2 regions of the Halomonas sp. TH-94 genome follow, and region 1 is predicted to be linked to the other one. Evidence: riboswitches for the same ligand, from Rfam matches in the RefSeq annotation. Region 1 holds a riboswitch; the other holds the start of a gene.
The links. A riboswitch is a leader RNA that binds a small molecule or an ion and turns the genes downstream of it on or off. The one in region 1 is predicted to bind thiamine pyrophosphate.
Positions count from the first base shown of each region.

Region 1 (5,714 bases):
CATGATGCCTCCTTGCGGGTCGCTATTCACTGGGTGTCTTATCAAGCTAGCCAAGGCAACGGTGACAAGCCAAACGCAGCCCAGCCCAAGCCCGGCTCATGAATCAGGCGGCACGTCGGTCAGCGCCCCGGTGGAGGCCGAGCTCACCGTGCGTGCGTATTTTGCCAGTACGCCTCGGGTATAGCGGGGCTCGGGCTGGCGCCACGCTTGCCGTCTGCGAGTCAGCTCCTCGTCGGCGACGTGCAGCTCGATGGTGTCGGCCTCGGCATCGATGGTGATGCCGTCGCCATCCTCGACCAGCGCCAGCGGGCCGCCATCGAAGGCCTCGGGGGAGACATGCCCCACCACGAAGCCGTGGCTGCCGCCGGAGAAGCGGCCATCGGTAATCAAGGCCACCGAATCGCCCAGCCCCCGTCCCATGATTGCCGAGGTGGGCGTGAGCATCTCGCGCATACCGGGGCCGCCCTTGGGACCTTCATAGCGGATCACCACCACGTCGCCTGCCGTCACGGTGCCGTCGTTGATGCGTGCCTGGGCCTCCTCCTCGGAGCCGAACACCCGTGCACTGCCGGAAAACCGCGTGCCCTCCTTGCCGGTGATCTTGGCGACCGCCCCTTCCGGGGCCAGGTTGCCGTAGAGGATGCGCAAGTGGCTCTCCTTCTTCAGCGGGGTCTCCAGTGGCGCAATGATGGTCTGTCCCACCGGATAGGGCTCCACCTCGGCCAGGTTCTCGGCCAGGGTGCCCCCCGTCACCGTCAGGCAGTCGCCGTGCAGCATGCCGGCATCGAGAAGCGTCTTCATCAGCGGCTGAATACCGCCGATTTCGACCAGCTCACTCATCATGTAGCGCCCGCTGGGACGCAGATCGGCCAGCACCGGAACACGCCGGCCAATTTCGGTGAAGTCGGCCAGCGAAAGCGGCACGCCCACCGTAGCGGCCATGGCCACCAGATGCAGGACCGCATTGGTGGAGCCGCCCAGGGCGATCACCACGGTGATGGCGTTCTCGAAGGCCTCACGGGTCATGATGTCGGAAGGCTTGATATCGCGCTCGAGCAGGTGGAGCACCGCGGCTCCGGCTGCCTCGCAGTCTTCACGCTTGGCCTGGGAGATGGCGTTCTGGGCCGAACTACCCGGCAGACTCATGCCCAGTGCCTCGATGGCCGACGCCATGGTATTGGCGGTATACATGCCGCCGCAGGAGCCTGGACCGGGAATCGCCGTCTCCTCGATCTGCTTGAGCTCGATCAGCTCCAGGTCGCCGCGGCTATAGGCGCCCATCGCTTCGAACACCGAAACGATATCGGTGTGATTCTTACCCGGTTGGATGGTGCCGCCGTAGACGAAGACACTGGGCCGATTCAGCCGCGCCAGGCCGATCACGCAGCCCGGCATGTTCTTGTCGCAGCCGCCGATGGCCACCAGTCCGTCGAAGCCCTCGCAGCCAGCCACGGTTTCGATGGAGTCGGCGATCACCTCGCGCGAGACAAGCGAATACTTCATGCCCTCGGTGCCGTTGGCAATGCCGTCGGAGATGGTGATGGTATTGAAGATCACGCCCTTGCCGCCGGCGCCATCGGCACCGTCGCGGGCCCGCTCGGCGAGTTCGTGGATATGGCTATTGCAGGGCGTGACCATGCTCCAGGTCGAGGCAATGCCCACCTGAGGCTTGCGGAAATCTTCATCGGAAAAGCCCACCGCTCGGAGCATGGCGCGGCTGGCTGATTTGCCGACACCATCCACCACCTGGGCGGAATGACGACGACGTGGATCGGGGGTATCGCTCATGGGGCGCTCTCCGTTTCGGTTTCGCACCCCCTGAGGTTGGCCGCTACGCGGCCTCCTGGCAAATGCTCAAGCGCTGCGCAGCGTAGCGCGCGGTCTCAGCCAGGCGATCAACAGGCTGACCAGGGTCGACGCCGCCAGCGCAGCGAGGAACGGCGGCAGCGTGGGGATACTGTCGGGGAAGCTCGCTGCCAGCACGCCGGACGCCAGGCTGCCATGGGCGATCCAGCCCGGTAAAATGGCGCCAACCATGCCCGCCACCCCACCCGCCAGCGCGGCCAGCGGCGACATGCGCCGCCAAAGGCCGAGCAGTACCGGCACCACGATGGCGGCACACAGCAGGTCGGCAATCAGGAACAGGCGCAGTACCGAGAGCCCCTGCAGCGCCACGATCACGACCGGCACCATCAACACCACGGTTGCCAGTCGCGCCGCACCGATGGAGAGCCCCCGCTTGCCCGAGCCCGCCACTGCCAGCGAGGCAATGCCGTTCTGCAGGGTATCGACGCTGGACGCGACCAGCGTGACCGCCAGCACCAGCGCCGGCATGGCCAGCCAGCCCGGCGCTTCGGCCAGCAGGGCAAAGAAGGGGATCGGCGGCTCGCCGAGTGCCACGCCGCTCATGGCCGCCAGCATGCCAAGCCCACCCACCAGGGCTACCACCGCCACGGTGGTAGCGCCACCCAGCCAGGCACCGCGGTTGAGGGCGCGGTCATCCCGCGCGGCCCATACCCGCTGCCAATAGCCCTGGTGGAAGAGGTTGGCGGCAGTGACCGCGATGATCAGCGTCAGTGCCACCCCCAGCGCACTGCCGACAGGGATCGCCGGCAGTGCCGCCCCGACCGGCATCTCGGGCAGGCGAAAGAGCGCCACTCCACCCACCACGATCAACAGCACAATCAGCAGCCACGCCTGCCAGCGATCCGTCGCCAGGCTTGCGCGCAGCCCGCCGATGGCGGTGTAGATCAGTGTGGTCACGGCCACGCCGATCACCACCAGCGCCGGCGGCACATCCGAGAGCAGCGCGGTGATGGCCCCGATGGCGGTCAGTTCGGCAGCCAGGAAGCAGGCCATGTAGAGGACCGATACCAGCGACACCCAGCGGCGCACACCGGCACCGTAACAGGCTTCGGCAAACTCGCCGATGCTGCGCCCTTCGGGCAAGTGACGGCGAATCGCCGGACCATAGAGCCCCAGCACGATGAAGGGCAGCGCCGAACCGATGGCATAGCCCGCCAACGCCAGCGGCCCGACGAAGGCGCCGATCTCCGGCGGAGCGAAGAGGATCCAGGCGCCCATTCCAGACGCCAGAAAAGAGAGCCCCAGGCTCGTGGCCGGCTGGGAATTGCGAGCAGTGACATAATCGTCGAGAAGGCCATCGGCGCGGCGAGCACGCAGCCCCAGGAAAGCAAAGCACAGCAGCGCCGCGCCGAGCACGGCTGACGTCAGGTATGGCATGTCGCACTTCCTCCGCCGGTATGAACCGGGTCAGGTTCCAGGGTCAGCGCCTTGCGCCCTCTCAGCCTCGCCGCAGCGAGACTCCCCTGGCGACAGTGAATGAATTGTCATGCAGGCCTAAAGCCAGCCTTCAACTGGCCGATATGACCTCGAACCCCTGGAATGATATAACAACGACAAAACCATAACGAGAACGCCGACAAACCTTACGAACGCCGACGTTCGCCAGTCTCTCAACGCCTTCTCCCCGCAGGGAACCCTCATGCCATTCAGCGAAGCCAAGGAACACGCCCCCGGGCATCTGCATCATATCTTTGCCGACCCCTACTCCGCCTTCGACAACTTGAACGTCGAGCGCCAGCTTCATTTGCGGGTCGCGCTGCAGGCCCTCGTATGCAGGCCCTTGGCCAGCGGGCAGCTGACGCTGCGGGTCATACATGGCTGGGAGAATGGCGGCTTCGAACCCGCCGACCTGTTCCACAGCGACCACCCCGTTACCTCGCTCGACGACTTCGAGCAGGTACGCGCCCTCTATCAGCGGGCCTTGGAAAACACCGCCCCACCGCCCCGCGACGACGCTTCGCTGCTGGCCGGCCCGCTGGCAGATGCCATCGCCGACGCCGAAGCCAAGGGGGAAACGCTCGATCAGGAAACACGCACCATTCCCGCTCGCTGGCCCGGCTTCGACCATGGCTTGACGCTCTATACCTTCTTCAAGGTCTATCACCGTCTCACCTACGGCGAGGACGACAGCTACCGCTCGATCCACTGCAATACGCCGCAAGGCCCCAGAGAGATCCACGAATTTCACCTGGAAGAAGGCGAGTTCGCCGTAGTCCGCCCTCCTGACGACGCAACCGGCGACAGCGTCTTGGTACTTCATGACAGCCAGCTGGAACCGGTGCTGATGCTGCTGGAAACCTGCTGCGCCTGAGCCATTCGCCGTACTAGAGGGAAGCGGGCTTATCCCGCGGCACCCTGCCCATCAGGTAGAACTCCGGGTTGGGTGGCGTGCCAGTGAGGGTAACCAGGCGGTTGGAGAGGCCGAAGAAAGCGGTGATGGCACCGATGTCCCAGATGTCGTCATGGCTGAAACCGGCTTCGGTGAGGCGAGCCTGCCATTCGTCGGTGAGTTCGCCGACTTCCAGGCCGCAGTGAAGGGCAAAGTCGAGCATTACCCGATGGCGCTCGCTGATGGGCGCGGTGCGATGGTTGATCGCCACTTGATCGGCCAGCAGCGGGTCCTTGCTATAGATCCGCACCAGGGCGCCATGAGCCACCACGCAATAGAGGCAGCGATTGCGGGCGCTGGTGGCCACTACGATCATCTCCTTCTCCGCCTTGGTGAGCGTATCGGACTCGCGCTCCATCAGCGCATCGTGGTAAGCGAAGAATGCGCGGAACTCATCGGGACGGTGCGCCAGCATCAGGAACACGTTGGGTACGAAGCCGGCTTTCTCTTGCACCGCGAGGATGGCCTCACGGATGTCATCGGGCAGGTCGTGAATCGATTCGGGAACGGGGAAACGGCTGAGCGGTGCGGTCATGGCGTGAACCTCTGCTGTCGTTGTTGTGCCGGCATGCGCCAGTTAACGTCAACGTAAACAATATGTCCATGCGACCTCCGCTCACACCTCCGCCACCAGAGCCCGCGTCACGACTCGGTTGCGACTGATTTGCTTGGCTTCGTACATCGCCTGGTCGGCCTGGCGGTACACCGCCATGGCGGAAGGCAGCTGGTTATACTCATCGCAGCACACCAGCCCGAAGGAGCCGGTCACCACCCCGTGGCGCGACGCTTCATGCGGAATCTGCAACTGCTGCAGGGCATGGCGAAATCGCTCCAGCGAGAAACGCCCCGCATCCAGCGAGTCGGCCTCAAGCAGGATACCGAACTCCTCCCCACCCAGCCGAAACAGGCGATCACCGGCACGGCGGAAATGGGCCTTGAGCAGGTTGGCGACCTCGAGCAATACCTCATCGCCGGCCTGGTGGCCGTAGGTGTCGTTGAAGGGCTTGAAGTCGTCGATATCCATCATGGCGAATAGCAGAGGCTTGCCGTCACGCTGACGGCGCTGGATCTCCTCGTTGATCTGCGCCTCGAACTGGCGCCGGTTGAGCAGTCCCGTGAGCGGATCGGTGCGCACCATGGCCGCCAGCTTGCGGTTGGCCTGCTCCAGCTCATGGGTGCGCTGATGCACCTTGCTCTCGAGCTTATGGTTGAGCGTCCGCTGCAGCTCATAGGTCTTGCGCTCCGCTTCGAGCTTGGCCTGTTTCAGGCGATTGATCTTGCAGGCCAAGCCGAAGGCCAGCAGCAGAAAACCGAAGGCTGCGCCTATCTCCAGTGCATATTCGGTTCCCAGGCCATAGGGCAGAAAACCGCCCAGACGCAGCGAATAGAGCACACTGCCGACAATTAGGCCGCTCCATCCCAGCAGGAATATCTGCGCTAGCCGGTCGCCCCTGAAACT
Region 1 covers NZ_JBYCKL010000096.1:192-5,905, forward strand. Annotated here, with positions in the region: gene AC2VNO_RS17025 (hypothetical protein) at 1-3, opposite strand, end outside; gene ilvD (dihydroxy-acid dehydratase) at 97-1,788, opposite strand; gene AC2VNO_RS17035 (sodium:solute symporter family transporter) at 1,855-3,243, opposite strand; TPP riboswitch at 3,233-3,341, opposite strand; gene AC2VNO_RS17040 (hypothetical protein) at 3,506-4,177, shown strand; gene AC2VNO_RS17045 (peroxidase-related enzyme) at 4,191-4,790, opposite strand; partial or broken gene AC2VNO_RS17050 (sensor domain-containing diguanylate cyclase) at 4,872-5,714, opposite strand, start outside.

Region 2 (9,192 bases), on a different contig from region 1:
GCACATCTGGGTGAGCCCTGCCTCCTGGGCACTGAGCCAGGTGAACTCCGTCAGCCAGCCGCCACCCAGGTAAAGTGCGCTTTCCAGATCATCGATGATGATTTTCGTAGGGGCGTCGCTCGACCACTGCAGCAGCTGAGCATCATCGAGGGCGTTCAACGCGTCGGTGGCAGGAAAGCCCGGCGTTGCCAGCAGATGCTGGCATTCACCGCCTTGGCGCAGGCGAGCTTTCGAGCGCGGGCCGGGTGGCGCAAGCACCCCATCGCTGCCGTGAACGATGTCGTGAAGCTCGCCGAGCAGGCCTGCCAGCCGGTCGGCATGATGAGCGAGGTAGGTCGTGAGGCTCTTGCGCCGCTGGCTCTTCTCACGCCAAGGCGCCTTGTCGGAGAGGGCGCGAACCCGCTTGCGGCCATTGGCCTGCAGGTAGCGGTCGACATTCAGCACCGGTTCGATGGCAGTCGTTTCGGGTGGCATGTCTGGGCTGTCGCTGGCCAGTCGATACAGCAAGCCTGCCTGCGCATCGGTATAAAGCCAGTCGGCCGAGCAACGCTGCATGGCCTGGTGAAACAGCAGAGCCGTGAGCGTCGTGCAGCCTCCCGTATCCAACGATACCGAGAGGTGCGGCTCATCGAACTGCTGGCGATACAGTTCATCGGCCAGCGCATTGGCATATTCGGCGCAGAGCTGCGGATTCTCCGAGGCAAAGCCCGGTTTGACGTCGACATGCGTTGCAGCGGGCATTTCATGGCGCAGCAGTATTGCCAGGCGTTCGGCGGCCTGTGGCGTCGCCTGGCAAGGTACCAGCACGACTCGCTGGGGGCGCAGCTGAAGGATCGGAATCAGACTTATCTCGGGGCGCTCGGTCACCAGCGCGACGTGCAGGTGTGGCATGGGCTCGCTCTCTCCGCGCTTTTCCTGGCAGATTTCTACAGGCTACATCTCAGCGTTCCCTGATGTCTCCCACGTGAGCAAAAAAACGCCGGCGCTTGGCCGGCGTTTCGCTCACTAGGCTGGCTCACACCTCCTTATAGAGTTCCGCCCCTTCCTTGCGGAACTTCTCCGCCTGCTCCTCCATGCCTTTCATGACGGCTTCCTGGTCGCCGTTCAGCCCGTGTTCACTCGCATAGTCGCGCACTTCCTGGCTGATCTTCATGGAGCAGAACTTGGGCCCGCACATGGAGCAGAAGTGGGCCACCTTGGCGGAGTCCTTGGGCAGCGTCTCGTCGTGGTACTCGCGAGCAGTGTCGGGGTCGAGGCCGAGGTTGAACTGATCTTCCCAGCGGAATTCGAAGCGCGCCTTGGAAAGGGCATTGTCGCGTCGCTGGGCGGCTGGGTGACCTTTCGCAAGATCTGCAGCATGGGCGGCGATCTTGTAGGTGATGATGCCGGTCTTGACGTCATCCTTGTTGGGCAGGCCGAGGTGCTCCTTGGGGGTGACGTAGCAGAGCATGGCGCAGCCGTACCAGCCGATCATCGCCGCACCGATACCGGAGGTGATGTGGTCGTACCCCGGGGCGATGTCGGTGACCAGCGGCCCGAGGGTATAGAAGGGGGCCTCGTCGCAGTACTCCAGCTGCTTGTCCATGTTCTCCTTCACCAGGTGCATGGGCACGTGTCCGGGGCCTTCGATCATCACCTGCACGTCATGCTTCCAGGCGATGTGGGTCAATTCGCCCAGAGTCTTGAGCTCGGCCATCTGGGCCTCGTCGTTGGCATCGGCAACCGATCCCGGGCGCAGGCCGTCACCCAGCGAAAAGGCGACATCGTACTGCTTGCAGATTTCGCAGATTTCCTCGAAGTGGGTGTAGAGGAAGCTCTCCTGATGATGGTAGAGGCACCACTTGGCCATGATCGAACCGCCCCGGGAGACGATGCCGGTAACTCGCTTGGCGGTCAGCGGTACGTAGCGCAACAGCACGCCGGCGTGAATGGTGAAGTAGTCCACGCCCTGTTCGGCCTGCTCGATCAGAGTGTCGCGGAAGACCTCCCAGGTGAGGTTTTCGGCCACTCCGTTGACCTTCTCCAGCGCCTGGTAGATCGGCACCGTGCCGATCGGCACCGGCGAGTTGCGGATGATCCACTCGCGGGTCTCATGAATGTTCTGGCCGGTGGAGAGATCCATGATGGTGTCCGCGCCCCAGCGAATGCCCCAGGTCATCTTGTCGACTTCTTCTTCGATGGAAGAGGTTACCGCCGAGTTGCCCAGGTTGCCGTTGATCTTCACCAGGAAGTTGCGACCGATGATCATCGGCTCCGTTTCCGGATGATTGATGTTGCAGGGGATGATCGCTCGGCCGGCGGCCACTTCGGCACGCACGAATTCGGGCGTGATCTCCTCCGGCAGGTGGGCACCGAAGCCCTGGCCCGGATGCTGATGGCCGAGGATGCGCTCCACTTCCTCAGTGCCCAAGGCCTGGCGACGCTGGTTCTCGCGGATGGCGATGAATTCCATTTCCGGCGTGACGATGCCCTGCCGGGCGTAGTGCAGCTGGGTGACGTTCTTGCCGGCCTTGGCGCGGCGGGGCGTGCGGGTCAGGTCGAAGCGCAGTTGGGCCAGCGTCGGGTCGTTGGCACGACGCCGGCCGTACTCGCTGGTGGGGCCGTCGAGGAATTCGGTGTCGCCGCGCTCCTCGATCCAGGCACGGCGCAGTTCGGGCAGGCCGCGACGCAGGTCGATTCCAGCGTGAGGGTCGGTATAGGGGCCGGAAGTATCGTAGACCAGCAGCGGCGGGTTCTCCTCGTCGGCACCGGAGGTGCGGGTCGGCGACAGCGATATCTCGCGGAAGGGTACGCGGATGTCGGGGCGCGAACCCTCGACATGCACCTTGCGCGACCCGGGGAGCGGCTTGATGGCGGCCTCGTCGACCTTGGCAGATTCGGCGAGGAAGTGGGCAGTCTTGCTCATGGATAATCCTTGATGCGTTTGTTGTCGTGGGAAAGCTTAGAGGCTGCGGTCGAGCCCCATCTGCCAGAAATCGATCTCGAGCCGAGTGGCGTCGCGAAACACCTCGGCCAGTTCGGTGAAGCGTGCCGGCGTGACGTCGGCCAGTCGGGTGTCGAGCCATTCGAGCTCGGCGCGCATGGCGGCCTGGAACTCCTCGCTCTCATACATGGCGATCCAGGCGTCATAGGGGTTGGCGTCGCCGCGTACGGTGGAGTCTTGGGCGTTCAGCCAGTTGGCGATCTCGCCGTAGCCCACCAGGCAAGGGGCAAGTGCCACATGCAGATCTAGCAGGTCGCCGCGGTTACCGGTATCCAGCACGTAGCGGGTATAGGCCATGGTGGCCCGCGCCTCGGGTAGCGCGGCCAGTTGCGACTCAGTGATGCCCCACTCGCGGCAGTAACCCACGTGCAGGCCCAGTTCCACGTCGACGATGGCCTTGAGCCCCTCGTGGGCCTGGCGCAGATCGGCCAGGGTGCGGCTCTTGTAGGCGGCCAGCGCATAGGCGCGGGCGAAGTGGATCAGAAACAGGTAGTCCTGCTGCAGGTAGTGGCGAAAGGCGCCTTCGGCTAGAGTGCCGTCACCCAGGCCGCGGACGAAATCGTGCTCGATGTAGGCGCGCCAGTCGTCTTGGCAGGCGCGGCTCAGGTCGGTGAAGCGATAGCTCATCTTGCCTCCGGGTGTGAACGGATCCGGAGTGTGAGCGGGAGGAAGGAAGGGGTGACCGGGGTCAGGCGACGGCAGGTTGCCGCAAGGGGCCACCGCTTGATCCCTACGCCGGTACGAGCCGGATCAGGTTCTACGGGCCCCGCCGTGACGACAGCTCATTCGAACGACAGGTTCGAACCAAGCAAGCCGTATAGCGATCTCAGCCGGTTCCACCGGCACCCCGTCAAGCGTTCGGGTCAGTCTAGCAGGTCGACGCGCTCTTTCCAGTCATCCGTCTCACTTGCTTCAATCATGCTGGGTGTCGAGCCGTTCGAACCAGGCCGTGTTCTCGGGCAGCACCAGTTCGCTTGCCGGCTGGCCGCTTGCGTACCATTCCCGGGCGTTGCGCAGCTGCCAGCGGCGCCTGCCGTCTGCGACTTCGATACCCAGCCGCAGCGGCCCGAAGCGTGCGAAAGCGCGACCGGCGAGCTGTGAATCGCGCAGCGCGAGATTGGCCAGCAGTTCCAGTCTTCCACCGGCTTCAACGGCGAGATTCTCCAGCCGTACGGTGTCGTCATCGAACATGACTCGCACCTCACCGTGCACCTCGCCGAGAGTGAGTCTGTCACGCAGCCAGCGCCGCTCCCGGGCGGCGTCCACGAACAGATTGACCAACAGGCCGCTGTCGCGCATCGCCAGCTCGAGCCGGGCGTCGAGTTCCAGCGGCGCCTCCCAGCGCATGTGCCCCTCGGGCAGCGTGAGCCGCGCCCACCAGCCGTGAGTGAGGCTGCCACTGGCGTCAGTCAGACGCACGTCGGTCAGGCTGAGCTGCGAGCCGGCAACATCGAAAACGAGCGTGTCCAGATCGCCATCGGTGAGCCGGGCATCCAGGTGCAGCGTGCCGTCGAGCGTCTGCTCGTGCAGGACGAGGCGGGCGTCGGGAGCGTGCAGCTCCAGGCGGCCTGTGGCGTGCATGCCCTCCAGCTGCAGATGAGTGGCGATTCGCGCCTGGCCGGAAAGCAGGGCGATACCGCCACCCGGAGGCAGGTAATCGTTCAGGGATGCGAGGTCCGGCACCATGAGGTGGGGCATGTCGATACGCGTGTGCAGGGTGCGCAGGCCTTCCGGCAGGTCGAAGTGTTGTGCTCGGCTGTGAATTTCAAGCGAGCGCCCTTCTATCAGCGCGCCGTCGTCCGTCTGTCGGCGCAGGCCGAAGCGGGGCAGGGAGAGGCTGAGCTCCGCCCCGGGGTCGGCCACTTCCACCGTTAGCGAGCCGTCGCCGAAGGCTTCGTAGTGCAGGAACCTTGCGGCGAGGCGGTCGGAATGCACGTGCAACTGACTGCCGGGCGCAGGCGCGCCATCCGCGAATTGCAGGTCGGCGCTTAGCCGGCCGCCGCCCTGGATCGCCAGACCGTGCTCCTCAGGTAGAAAGGCATTGAGAAAGCCGAGCCGGTCGAGCAGGGCGTCCAGCCGTAGCGTGCCGGAAAGGGGCCTGCGCGGCGCCTCGCTGCCGGGCCAGTCGAAGCCGCCCTGGAGACTCGCCTGGCGGGCCACCACCAGCGTGCGCAGCGGCTCTCCGTCATTGGCCGAGGCGTTGAGCTCCATTCGGCTGCCGGAGAGGTCGATGCGCTGGCGGGCGGGATGAAGATCGCGCAGCGCCAGAGTCACGTCCAGTGCGCCTTCGAACGTTTCCTCCAACAGTCGCCCGTCGATGGCGTCGCCCGCCAGAGTGACGTGCCCCCGGACACGCTCTCCTGCGACGAAAAGCTGCCCGTCGCTGCCGGCCTGGCCGCCATGCAGCCGCAGCGGGGCGGCCTGGGGCAGATAGGCATTGAGCACGGTAACGTCGGGGATGCGCGCGCCGCGCCACTCTATCTGGGCCGTGTCGAGACCCTCGGCATGAGGGCTCGCCTGAGCGGCAGCAGTGAGGGAGAGGTGCTCTGCCTGGAACAGCCGTCGGCGATCCTCGAGGCGAGTGAGGTCCACTTGGCTGAAAGCGAGCTCGAGGCTCGCCTCGGGGTGGGGCTCGCCGGGGGTCAGTGAGAGGTGCGCACGCCCGTCGCCGCGAGCGTGGAAGTCGAGAAAGCGTGCACCCAGCGCTTCGGAGTGCACTTCGAGATGACTATCTGTCAGCGGCTGGCCGTTACGCACATGGAGCGTGCCATCGAGGCGGCCGCCGCCCTCCAGAGCGAGGCCGCGCCCGCCGAACAGTCCGGCGAGGAAGGGGTCGAGCACGCCGAGATTGGCTACATGACCGCGGAGTTCCAGCGATGCTTCCCACGGCGCTCCTCCTGATGCACGGCTGCCGATCAGGGCATCGTCGTCTACTCCACGCCAAGCCAGCGGCGAGCGGAAGCGGGCGACGGGCAGCACAAGCGCCGTGGTTAGCGGCTGCGACTCTCCCGGGGCGGCGGCTGCCAGATCGAAGCGCGTGCCGGAAAGGTCCACGGCACCGCGTTCGAGGTCGAGCTCGACGATGGGCAGGTGCAGACCGAGCCGCCCGATCAAGAGTTGGTCGCCGAAACGCACCGAGATGGCTTCACCGGCCAGATCGAAACCGCCGGTGACGCGCTCGGCGTCATAAACAAGTCCGCCCTGCAGTCGCGCCGACCCGCCTTCCAGCGTCAGCGGCAAAGGCGACGGCAGGTAACGGTCGAAGGCGGCGATGTCGTAAGCCTCGGCGTTGCGCCAGTGCAGTTCGGCATGCTGCAGCTCGTCCGGCGCGGCGTGCAGACGCAGCACGGGCGTCGCCAGCGCTAGCCGGAACCCCTCGCCGCTAAGCAGCGGGCGAGGCGAGGCGGGGGCACTGGCCAATGTCTCGGGCGGCGTCTCGACCATCTCGATGCCGTCGAGTGCCAAGGCCAGGCGCGCGCTTTTTGCCACTTCGACCTCGATGGTCCCGGCGCCGTCGATCCGGTAGAGTGCGCCCGCGTCCAGCCAGTGGCGCTCGTCGAGCCGCACGCTCAGGCGAGGGGAGTCCAGGCGCAGACGGCTGCCCGGCTGCACTTCGCCGCGTTCGATGGCGATCTCGCCTGTCAGATCGCCGCGTCCGTCGATTTCGAGCCAGCCCAAGGCGGCAAGGTAGGGATTGAAGACATCATAGGCGTCGCTGTGCCCGGCCAGGGACAGGGTGCCCGAGACGAAGCGGGTCGCCTCGGCGCCGGGATGCTCGGCCAGCCTCAGCGGCGCGAGGTTCAGGCTGGCGTCAAGCGCCACGCCTTCCACCAGCGATGTGTCGCCGTGCTGCACCGTGCCGCCTTGCAGCTGCAAGGTCGCACTTTCGACACCCAGCTCGCCGGTATCCCAGTAAAATCCAGCCAGATGCAGCGTGCCGCTGCCCTGCAGACGGTACTCATCGAGGCTCGCATGACGGATCTCCACCGCCTCGAGATCGCGAATCCGAATCTCCCTGTCGAGCAGCGGAGCGAGGGCGAAGCTTAGCGTGGCACGCTCGGCATTCAGCGCGAAGCGTCGTTCGGCGGTGCTCCCGACAAACTGCAGATGGGTCACCTGCAGGTGACCCGGGAAGAGTGTCCAGGCGCGCTTCCATTCCAGTGTGAGTCGCGGCGTGCGGTCGAGCTGAGCGCGTCCCCAATGGCTATTGAGCAGAAGATTGGCGGTGACGAGATAGAGCGCGTAGAGCAGCGCCAGGGACAGTAAGAGCCATGCCAGCAGTTTGAGCGGCGTGGGGCGGGTCATGACTGGCTGCCATATCCTTGTGGCATTTACCCTCCTGCTTACGAGAGGTGGCGGCGTTCAGTAGAGCCGAAACTCCCGGTGGTTCGGCACGCCCTGTTGCTCCTCGATCACCTTGCGGTAGCGCTTGTATTCCCATTGGTACTGGGCAGGGTCCAGGGCGATGGCTTCTTGCACGCAGGCGTTAACGCCGGTAGCCGATTGCTCCTCGTCGGCGGCATAGACCCGTTCGTCGGCGGCGAGGAAATGAATGGCAAAGCCGCGTCCGGGGATGCGCCGGGCCACGCCGGTCACCACGCGGGCATCGGTGCGGGCCACCAGCTTGGGCAGCAGGGTCGCCGTGTAGGCCAGACGGTGATAGAAGGGCGCGAACACGCCGCTGCCCCAGTTGGGCTCCTGGTCGGGCAGAATTCCCACTGCTTCGCTGCGCTTGAGCGCCTTGAGCAGGGCGGCGACACCGCGCGGGTTGGTCGGTACCAGGCTAGCGCCCATACGCTCGCGGCCCTGGCGAATCACCGGGTCGAGTTCGGCGATCTTGGGCGGCTCGTACATGGCGGTGAAGGGGAAGTGGCTGGAAAGCCAGAAGTTGAGCACCTCCCAATTGCCGAAGTGTGGCGCCAGCACGATCACCCCACGCCCCTCGGTACGGGCCTCATCGAGCAGTTCGCGGCCGTGGATCTCCAGAATCGAGTCTTCGACCCGCTGCGGCTCGCCCATCCAGGCGAATCCCAGTTCCAGCATGGTGGCGGTGGAGTGGGTCAAGCTCTCCCGGGCCAACTGGCGGCGTTTGGCCGCGGCCTGATCGGGGTAGACCTTGGCAAGGTTGATCTCGGTGACCTCGCGCTCGCGTCGGCTTAAACGGTACACCAGCGGGCCGGAAATGCGCGCCAGGCGCCAGAGCATGCCGAGACGGCGGCCAGCCAGAGTGCGCCACAAAGTGGCGATGGCACGTCCCTGCAGGGTAGCGGTACGGGGTTGCGTTTCGCTCATGGACTCAGATCAGCCAGGCATCTACATTGTCGGGCTCGCGGTGCTCCTGCAGCCGCTTGATACCCTTGACGCAGCGCACGACCAGCCAGATCACGGCCAGCAGCCAGGTCACGAAGCCGATTATCACCAGGGTCAGCACACCGGAAACGGCGAAGTAGAGCATCGAGAGCCAGAAGGTGCGGATCTGGTAGCGATAGTGCTCATCGAACCAGTGCGGCCCTTTACCGCGGTACACATAGGCGATCACGACGCCGACCAGCGCGGTGAGGCCGCCGCTGACGACGCCTGCCAGAAACAGGGCGTAGACGACGATAGGCAGGGTAATATCGGGCTTTCCGCCCGGTTCGATGACGCTTCGGCTATCGGGACTATCGTTCATGAGCCATCCAGTCGGTCACGGTTTGCTCCAATGATACTGCTCATGAGCGTCATTGCCAGAGCGGGTATCATTCTGTCGCTTCCTTGAGAGGCCGGCTGATCTCCAGCAGGTTGCCGTCGGGGTCGCGCAGATAGAGCGATTCGATGGGGCCGTTGGCACCCTGGCGAGAGACCGGCCCGAGTTCGACCTCTATGTCCAGCGCCTCCAGATGCCGCTGCACTTCGTCCAGCGGCAGCAGGCTGCGCAGGCACAAGTCGAGGCTGCCCGGCGTGGGGGTGGCGGCACGCGGTTCGATGTCGGTCGCGGTCCAGTGCAGACGCAGCGCCATATCGTCGAGCATCAGGTCGACCCGTTCGCGATCCCGGTAGCGCACCTCGAGCCCGAGTACGCGAGAATAGAAATCCACGGCGCGGGAAATGTCGGTCACGGTAATGACCATGTGGTCCAGACCTGACAGCATTGCCGGCCTCCTCGTTGTGATGTGTTTTTTTCGTCAGGCCAGAAGGATACGACGATGCCGACCTGCCCGCTATGCGCT
Region 2 covers NZ_JBYCKL010000016.1:4,463-13,654, reverse strand. Annotated here, with positions in the region: gene AC2VNO_RS02855 (PDDEXK family nuclease) at 1-891, opposite strand, end outside; gene thiC (phosphomethylpyrimidine synthase ThiC) at 1,016-2,905, opposite strand; gene tenA (thiaminase II) at 2,942-3,610, opposite strand; TPP riboswitch at 3,694-3,843, opposite strand; gene AC2VNO_RS02840 (translocation/assembly module TamB domain-containing protein) at 3,896-7,288, opposite strand; gene AC2VNO_RS02835 (lysophospholipid acyltransferase family protein) at 7,346-8,275, opposite strand; gene AC2VNO_RS02830 (DUF4870 family protein) at 8,280-8,654, opposite strand; gene AC2VNO_RS02825 (VOC family protein) at 8,722-9,114, opposite strand; gene AC2VNO_RS02820 (class I SAM-dependent methyltransferase) at 9,169-9,192, shown strand, end outside.
Region 2: it holds a riboswitch for thiamine pyrophosphate, as region 1 does, so the genes downstream of both, tenA (thiaminase II) here and AC2VNO_RS17035 (sodium:solute symporter family transporter) in region 1, are expected to answer to the same signal.